2 linked regions of the Streptosporangium becharense genome follow. The protein of the gene in region 1 interacts with the protein of each later gene in a pairwise test. Links are inferred from orthologs where the notes say so. Each region holds a gene or a part of one and is shown in the gene's direction. Other genes may lie near its edges.

Evidence for each region.
Region 2: the proteins of uvrA (region 1) and uvrB interact in binary tests that used the Escherichia coli proteins (3 or more experiments, as listed by UniProt). The link is inferred for Streptosporangium becharense from one-to-one orthologs.

What each region holds. Positions count from the first base shown.
Region 1 is NZ_JACHMP010000001.1:1,168,035-1,171,748, reverse strand. Bases 79-3,478 are described here. They hold uvrA (excinuclease ABC subunit UvrA), read left to right. Parts: upstream 79-437; coding sequence 438-3,278; downstream 3,279-3,478. Other genes in these bases: F4562_RS05105 (MBL fold metallo-hydrolase), read right to left, coding at 79-166. Also shown: more of F4562_RS05105, read right to left, coding at 1-78. UniProt on the Escherichia coli protein: The UvrABC repair system catalyzes the recognition and processing of DNA lesions. UvrA is an ATPase and a DNA-binding protein. A damage recognition complex composed of 2 UvrA and 2 UvrB subunits scans DNA for abnormalities.
Region 2 is NZ_JACHMP010000001.1:1,474,999-1,478,230, reverse strand. The notes cover bases 80-2,997. They hold uvrB (excinuclease ABC subunit UvrB), read left to right. Parts: upstream 80-441; coding sequence 442-2,553; downstream 2,554-2,997. Other genes in these bases: F4562_RS06305 (Uma2 family endonuclease), read right to left, coding at 2,614-2,997; F4562_RS06315 (SPFH domain-containing protein), read right to left, coding at 80-253. In the rest of the region: more of F4562_RS06315, read right to left, coding at 1-79; more of F4562_RS06305, read right to left, coding at 2,998-3,195. UniProt on the Escherichia coli protein: The UvrABC repair system catalyzes the recognition and processing of DNA lesions. A damage recognition complex composed of 2 UvrA and 2 UvrB subunits scans DNA for abnormalities.

The sequences.
Region 1 (3,714 bases):
CGGGCTCGGCGGCGGCGTCGATGAGCACACCGTCCCCGGTCTCGGTGCACCGCACCAGGTAGGCGTTGTTGTCGTAGGGCCCGACGGCCAGTTTGGAGATCGTCAGGGCGGGCAGCTCGCGCACGTCGGCGGGGCCGCCGACGTGCACGTCACCGGTGTATGTCACGGATTCTCCTCAGACGGGGTCGCGGGAAGGCGCGGAGCGGGTGCGGCCCGCCCCGCCTCCCATCATCCCGTTCCGGCGCCGCCGCCGGGCATAACGGGGGGTGCCCGCGCAGTTGAAAGAGCTGAGAGCGCAGTAGGACGCGGGGGAAGGCCGTAACCTGGGAAGGGCGGGACCCCGAGCCCCCCGGATGCCGGTCCGCGAAATTGTCGGACCCGCTCGCTACTCTTCCCGCGACCGCTCTTGACCCTTCAACACCGACGTCGGGACTGCTGTGGCTGACCGCCTCATCGTGCGTGGCGCACGTGAACACAACCTCAAGGACGTCTCGCTGGACCTCCCGCGAGACTCTCTGATCGTCTTCACTGGACTCTCCGGATCGGGAAAGTCCAGTCTCGCCTTCGACACGATCTTCGCCGAGGGCCAGCGTCGCTATGTCGAGTCGCTGTCGGCGTACGCGCGGCAGTTCCTCGGGCAGATGGACAAGCCCGACGTCGACTTCATCGAGGGGCTCTCGCCCGCGGTGTCGATCGACCAGAAGTCGACCAGCCGCAACCCCCGCTCGACCGTCGGCACGATCACCGAGGTCTACGACTACCTGCGCCTGCTGTGGGCGCGCATCGGCAAGCCGCACTGCCCGCAGTGCGGGCGCCCGATCGCCAAGCAGAGCCCGGAGCAGATCGTCGACCGGGTGATGGAGCTTCCCGAGGGCACCCGCTTCCAGGTGCTCGCCCCGGTGATCCGCGGCCGCAAGGGGGAGTACGCCGAGCTGTTCAGCCAGCTGCAGGCCAAGGGCTTCGCCCGCGCCCGCGTCGACGGCACGGTGGTCCGGCTGGACCAGCCGCCGACGCTGAAGAAGCAGGAGAAGCACGACATCGAGGTGATCGTCGACCGTCTCGCGGTGAAGGAGGGGGCGGGCAGCCGGCTGACCGGGTCGGTGGAGACCGCCCTGCAGCTGTCGGGCGGCACGATCACGCTGGAGTTCGTCGACCTCCCTGAGGACGACCCCAACCGTGAGCGCTTCTACTCCGAGCATCTCCACTGCCCCTACGACGATCTGTCGTTCGAGGAGCTGGAGCCCCGCTCGTTCTCCTTCAACTCGCCCTTCGGCGCCTGCCCGGAGTGCACCGGCCTGGGGGTCCGGATGGAGGTCGACCCCGAGCTGATCGTGTCCGACCCGGAGAAGACCCTGCGCGAGGGTGCGATCTTCCCGTGGGCCGGGGGGCACACCAGCGACTACTTCATCCGCCTGGTCGAGGCGCTCGGCCTGGCCATGGGGTTCAATCTCGACACCCCCTGGGAGCGGCTGCCCAAGAAGGCGCAGAAGGCCCTCCTGCACGGCTACGACGAGCAGGTCCACGTCCGCTACAGCAACCGCTACGGCCGCCAGCGCTCCTACTACACCACCTTCGAGGGGGCGATCCCCTGGCTGCAGCGCCGTCACGCCGAGTCCGACAGCGACGGCATGCGGGAGAAGTACGAAGGCTACATGCGGGAGGTCCCGTGCCCGGCGTGCAAGGGCGCGAGACTCAAGCCCGTCTCCCTGGCGGTCACGGTCGACGGCCGTTCGATCGCCGAGGTCTCCGCCATGTCGATCGGCGACTGCGCGCGGTTCCTGGCCGGGCTGCGGCTCTCCGAGCGTGACATGCACATCGCCGAGCGGGTGGTCAAGGAGATCAACGCCCGGATGGGTTTCCTGCTCGACGTCGGCCTCGACTACCTGACGATGGACCGCGCCTCCGGCACCCTCGCGGGCGGCGAGGCGCAGCGGATCCGGCTGGCCACCCAGATCGGCTCCGGCCTGGTCGGTGTGCTGTACGTGCTCGACGAGCCGTCCATCGGCCTGCACCAGCGCGACAACCAGCGTCTGCTGGAGACCCTCATCAGGCTCCGCGACATGGGCAACACGCTGATCGTGGTCGAGCACGACGAAGACACCATCGCCGCCGCCGACTGGGTGGTCGACATCGGTCCCGGCGCCGGTGAGCACGGTGGTCAGGTCGTCGTCTCCGGCACGGTGCCCGAGCTTCTGGCCTGCGAGGACTCGATGACCGGCGCCTACCTGTCGGGTCGCAGGAGCATCGCCGTCCCCGCCGCCCGGCGCAAGCGCGACCGGAAACGGCAGATCACGGTGAAGGGTGCCCGGGAACACAACCTCAAGGGCGTCGACGTCGAGTTCCCCCTCGGCGTGTTCACCGCGGTCACCGGTGTCTCGGGGTCCGGCAAGTCGACGCTGGTCAACGACATCCTCTACAGCGCGCTGGCCAAGGAGCTCAACGGCGCGCGCACCGTTCCGGGGCGGCACTCGCGCATCACCGGGATGGACCTGGTCGACAAGGTCGTGCACGTCGACCAGTCACCCATCGGCCGCACCCCCCGCTCCAACCCGGCGACCTACACGGGTGTCTTCGACAAGGTCCGCGACCTGTTCGCGCAGACCACCGAGGCGAAGGTCCGGGGCTACCAGAAGGGCCGTTTCAGCTTCAACGTCAAGGGCGGCCGGTGCGAGGCGTGTTCCGGAGACGGCACCCTGAAGATCGAGATGAACTTCCTGCCGGACGTCTACGTCCCGTGTGAGGTCTGCCACGGTGCCCGCTACAACCGGGAGACCCTGGAGGTCCACTACAAGGGCAAGACGATCGCCGAGGTGCTCGACATGCCGATCGAGGAGGCCCTGGGCTTCTTCGACTCCATCCCGTCGATCAAGCGCTACCTGCAGACGCTCAACGACGTCGGCCTGGGGTACGTCCGGCTCGGCCAGCCCGCCACGACCCTGTCCGGCGGCGAGGCCCAGCGTGTCAAGCTCGCCGCCGAACTGCAGCGCCGCTCCACCGGCCGGACGATCTACGTGCTGGACGAGCCCACCACCGGCCTGCACTTCGAGGACATCCGGCGGCTGCTCGGCGTGCTCGGCAAGCTCGTCGACGGCGGCAACACGGTCATCGTGATCGAGCACAACCTCGACGTGATCAAGACTGCCGACTGGCTGATCGACATGGGTCCCGAGGGCGGCTCCAAGGGCGGAACGGTGATCGCCACGGGCACGCCCGAGGAGGTCGCCCTGGTCGAGGAGAGCCACACCGGCCGCTTCCTGCGCAAGATCCTGGGCGTCTGAGGCCGGGGACGAGGCCGGGCTCCCGCGCGGACGTTCCGCAGCGGGGCCCGGCGGCGGTGGCACGGGTCCGGTACGGCGTGGGATGCCGTGTGGGCGGACGGCGATCGGCGGTGACGGAATGGGCTCGATACGGCGTGGACGTCATGGAGGCGAACGATGACCGACGGACGGAACAGGTGCGATTCGACACGGACGTCGTGCGGGCGGCCGTGACCGGCGGTGACGGCGGTCCCGCCGTACGGACGGGTGACCGGATGCCTCAGAGCTGAGGTGTGCCGGATGGTTCCGGCCGGAGGTCGTGGCGGGCACTACCGGCGGTGACCAGGGTTTTTCTCCCGGTCAGCGAATCCGGGTGCTCCGGAACATGTGGGATGGGCGTATTTCTTCACAGTTTTCTGACACGGCCTACGGCATGCTGAACCGTCATCGGGCTTCG
Region 2 (3,232 bases), 310 kb from region 1 along the record:
CGCCGCCCGGGCCCTTGGCGGTGAAGCTGCGGTTGACGACCTCCCCGGCCTCGCCGAGCGACACGCTGCGCGCCTCGATGAGCGTCCCCACCGAGGCCGCCTGGTCGCGGGCGGCGACGAAGTCGGAGGCGTTGAGTGCGAAGCCCTTCTCCCCGGGCAACTGCCCGGCGAGCTGTTCGACCGCCTGCCCGACCACCTGGCGTACGTCTCCGCCCTGTCCTATCGCCTGGGCCGCGGCGAGCGCGGACTGCATGGCTTCTCTTGGCCGGGACATCAAACCTCCGGAGTCATCGCATGTCGAAAGGCCGATATATCACGCTTGGTGAGCGTTCGCACGACAACAGTCAAGTAGGTGACGCTTGCGGCTCGCTTGTCGCGCGGTTGAACCCGGCGCGGCCTTCCGGGGAAGAACTGTCGGGGGCTCCGCCTACAGTGGGTCAGGTGAGGCCGGTAACTGATTTGCAGCGCAAGGTGGCTCCCATCGAGGTCGTCACCGACATGATCCCCTCGGGTGACCAGCCCGCCGCGATCGCCGCGCTCGAGCGGCGTGTCAAGGCCGGGGAGAAGGACACCGTCCTGCTCGGCGCCACGGGCACGGGCAAGACCGCGACGGTCGCCTGGCTGATCGAACGCCTCCAGCGGCCGACCCTGGTCATCCAGCCCAACAAGACGCTCGCCGCGCAGTTCGCCAACGAACTGCGCGAGATGATGCCCAACAACGCGGTCGAATACTTCGTCTCCTACTACGACTACTACCAGCCGGAGGCGTACGTCCCGCAGAGCGACACCTACATCGAGAAGGACTCCTCGATCAACGAGGAGGTCGAGCGGCTCCGCCACTCGGCGACCAACTCGCTGCTGACCCGCCGCGACACCATCGTGGTGGCGTCGGTGTCGTGCATCTACGGTCTGGGCACCCCGCAGGAGTACGTCGACCGCATGGTCCGGCTCAACGTCGGTCAGGAGATCGAGCGCGACCGGCTCCTGCGCCGTCTCGTCGACATGCAGTACACCCGCAACGACATGGCCTTCACCCGCGGCACCTTCCGGGTCCGCGGCGACACCATCGAGATCATCCCCAAGTACGAAGAGCTCGCCGTGCGGATCGAGATGTTCGGCGACGAGATCGAGAAGCTCTCGACCATGCACCCGCTGACCGGCGAGGTGATCACGGAGGACGACGAGCTCTACATCTTCCCCGCCTCCCACTACGTGGCGGGCCCCGAGCGGATGGAGAAGGCCGTCCGGGGCATCGAGGCCGAGCTCGCCGAGACCCTGGAGACGATGGAGCGACAGGGCAAGCTGCTGGAGGCCCAGCGGCTGCGCATGCGCACCACCTACGACCTGGAGATGCTGCGCCAGATCGGCAGCTGCTCCGGTATCGAGAACTACTCCCGCCACATGGACGACCGCCCCCCGGGCAGCGCACCCAACACCCTGCTCGACTACTTCCCCGAAGACTTCCTGCTGGTCCTGGACGAGTCCCACCAGACCGTCCCGCAGATCGGCGCGATGTACGAGGGCGACGCCTCCCGCAAGCGCACGCTCGTCGACCACGGCTTCCGCCTGCCGTCCGCGATGGACAACCGCCCGCTGAAGTGGGAGGAGTTCCTGGAGCGCGTCGGCCAGACCGTCTACCTGTCGGCCACCCCCGGCCCCTACGAGCTGGGCCGCACCGGGGGCGAGGTGGTCGAGCAGGTCATCCGCCCCACCGGCCTGGTCGACCCCGAGGTGATCGTCAAGCCGACGAAGTCGCAGATCGACGATCTGGTGCACGAGATCCGTGTCCGTACGGAGAAGGACGAGCGGGTCCTGGTCACCACGCTGACCAAGAAGATGTCCGAAGACCTCACCGACTACCTGCTCGAGATGGGCATCCGGGTGCGCTATCTGCACAGCGAGGTCGACACCCTGCGCCGCATCGAGCTGCTCCGCGAGCTGCGGATGGGCGAGTTCGACGTGCTGGTCGGCATCAACCTGCTCCGCGAGGGCCTCGACCTGCCCGAGGTGTCGCTGGTGGCCATCCTCGACGCGGACAAGGAGGGCTTCCTCCGTTCGGAGACCTCCCTGATCCAGACCATCGGCCGCGCGGCCCGTAACGTCTCCGGCCAGGTGCACATGTACGCAGACCGGATCACCCCCTCCATGGAACGGGCGATCGAGGAGACCAACCGCCGCCGGGCCAAGCAGATCGCCTACAACGAGGCCAACGGCATCGACCCGCAGCCGCTCCGCAAGAAGATCGCCGACATCCTCGACTCGCTGACCCGGGAAGACGCCGACACCGCCCAGCTCCTCGGCGGCAGCGGCCGTCAGCAGTCGCGCGGCAAGGCGCCCGTTCCCGGCTTCGCGGCCAAGCAGGTCGGCCAGCACGCCAAGGCGATCGCGGGGGAGATGCCCCGGGCCCAGCTGGAGGCGCTGGTCGAGTCGCTCACCGAGCAGATGCACCAGGCCGCGGCCGACCTCCAGTTCGAGGTCGCCGCCCGGCTCCGCGACGAGATCAAGGAACTCAAGCGGGAGGTGCGTGACATGCGGGAGGCCGGAGTCTCCTGACGGGCCTTTCCGGCCCGTTTCTGCCCCGGCCCCGCGGAAGGAACGGGCCGGGGCCGGGACTCAAGGGCCGATGAACTTCTCGAGATCCAGCTCGATGTCGACCTCGAACCCGATGTCCGTCCTCAGTCGCCCTCGGTGGATGCCGGTCGGGACATAGGCCCTGACCGAGGGTTCCAGCTCGAAGGTGTAGACGACGGGCCGATCGTCTTCCTGCTCCACACGCCAGAGGTGTTTGATCCCGGCGTCGGAATACTTGATGGGTTTGGTACTCCGATCCCGCTCGACCGACTCCGGAGAGACCACCTCGACCACAAGACGAACGTCCTCCGGCTTGAACGAGGTCGTCTTCAGGCTCGTCAGCGCCGATCTCGTGACCACCATGATGTCGGGTTCGGGCCGCTGCCGGATGCCGAGCGTCACGCTCATCTCCCGGACGACGATGAGGTTGTCCGGGGGGGTGAGCGCACGCTCAAGGAGCCGGAGCATGAGCATGTGGACGGCGGTCTGCGGAGACCTCGTGATGAGTGACCCGTCGATCAGTTCGACGTGCGGGGGCGCATCGGGAGGAAGACGATCGAGCATGTCGGCGGTCCAGCCGCCCTCCGGCCCCAGGTGGAACCACTCAGGCAAGGCGGCTGTCATCAAAGGTTCTCCTTCGGCGACACCCCGAGATATCGCT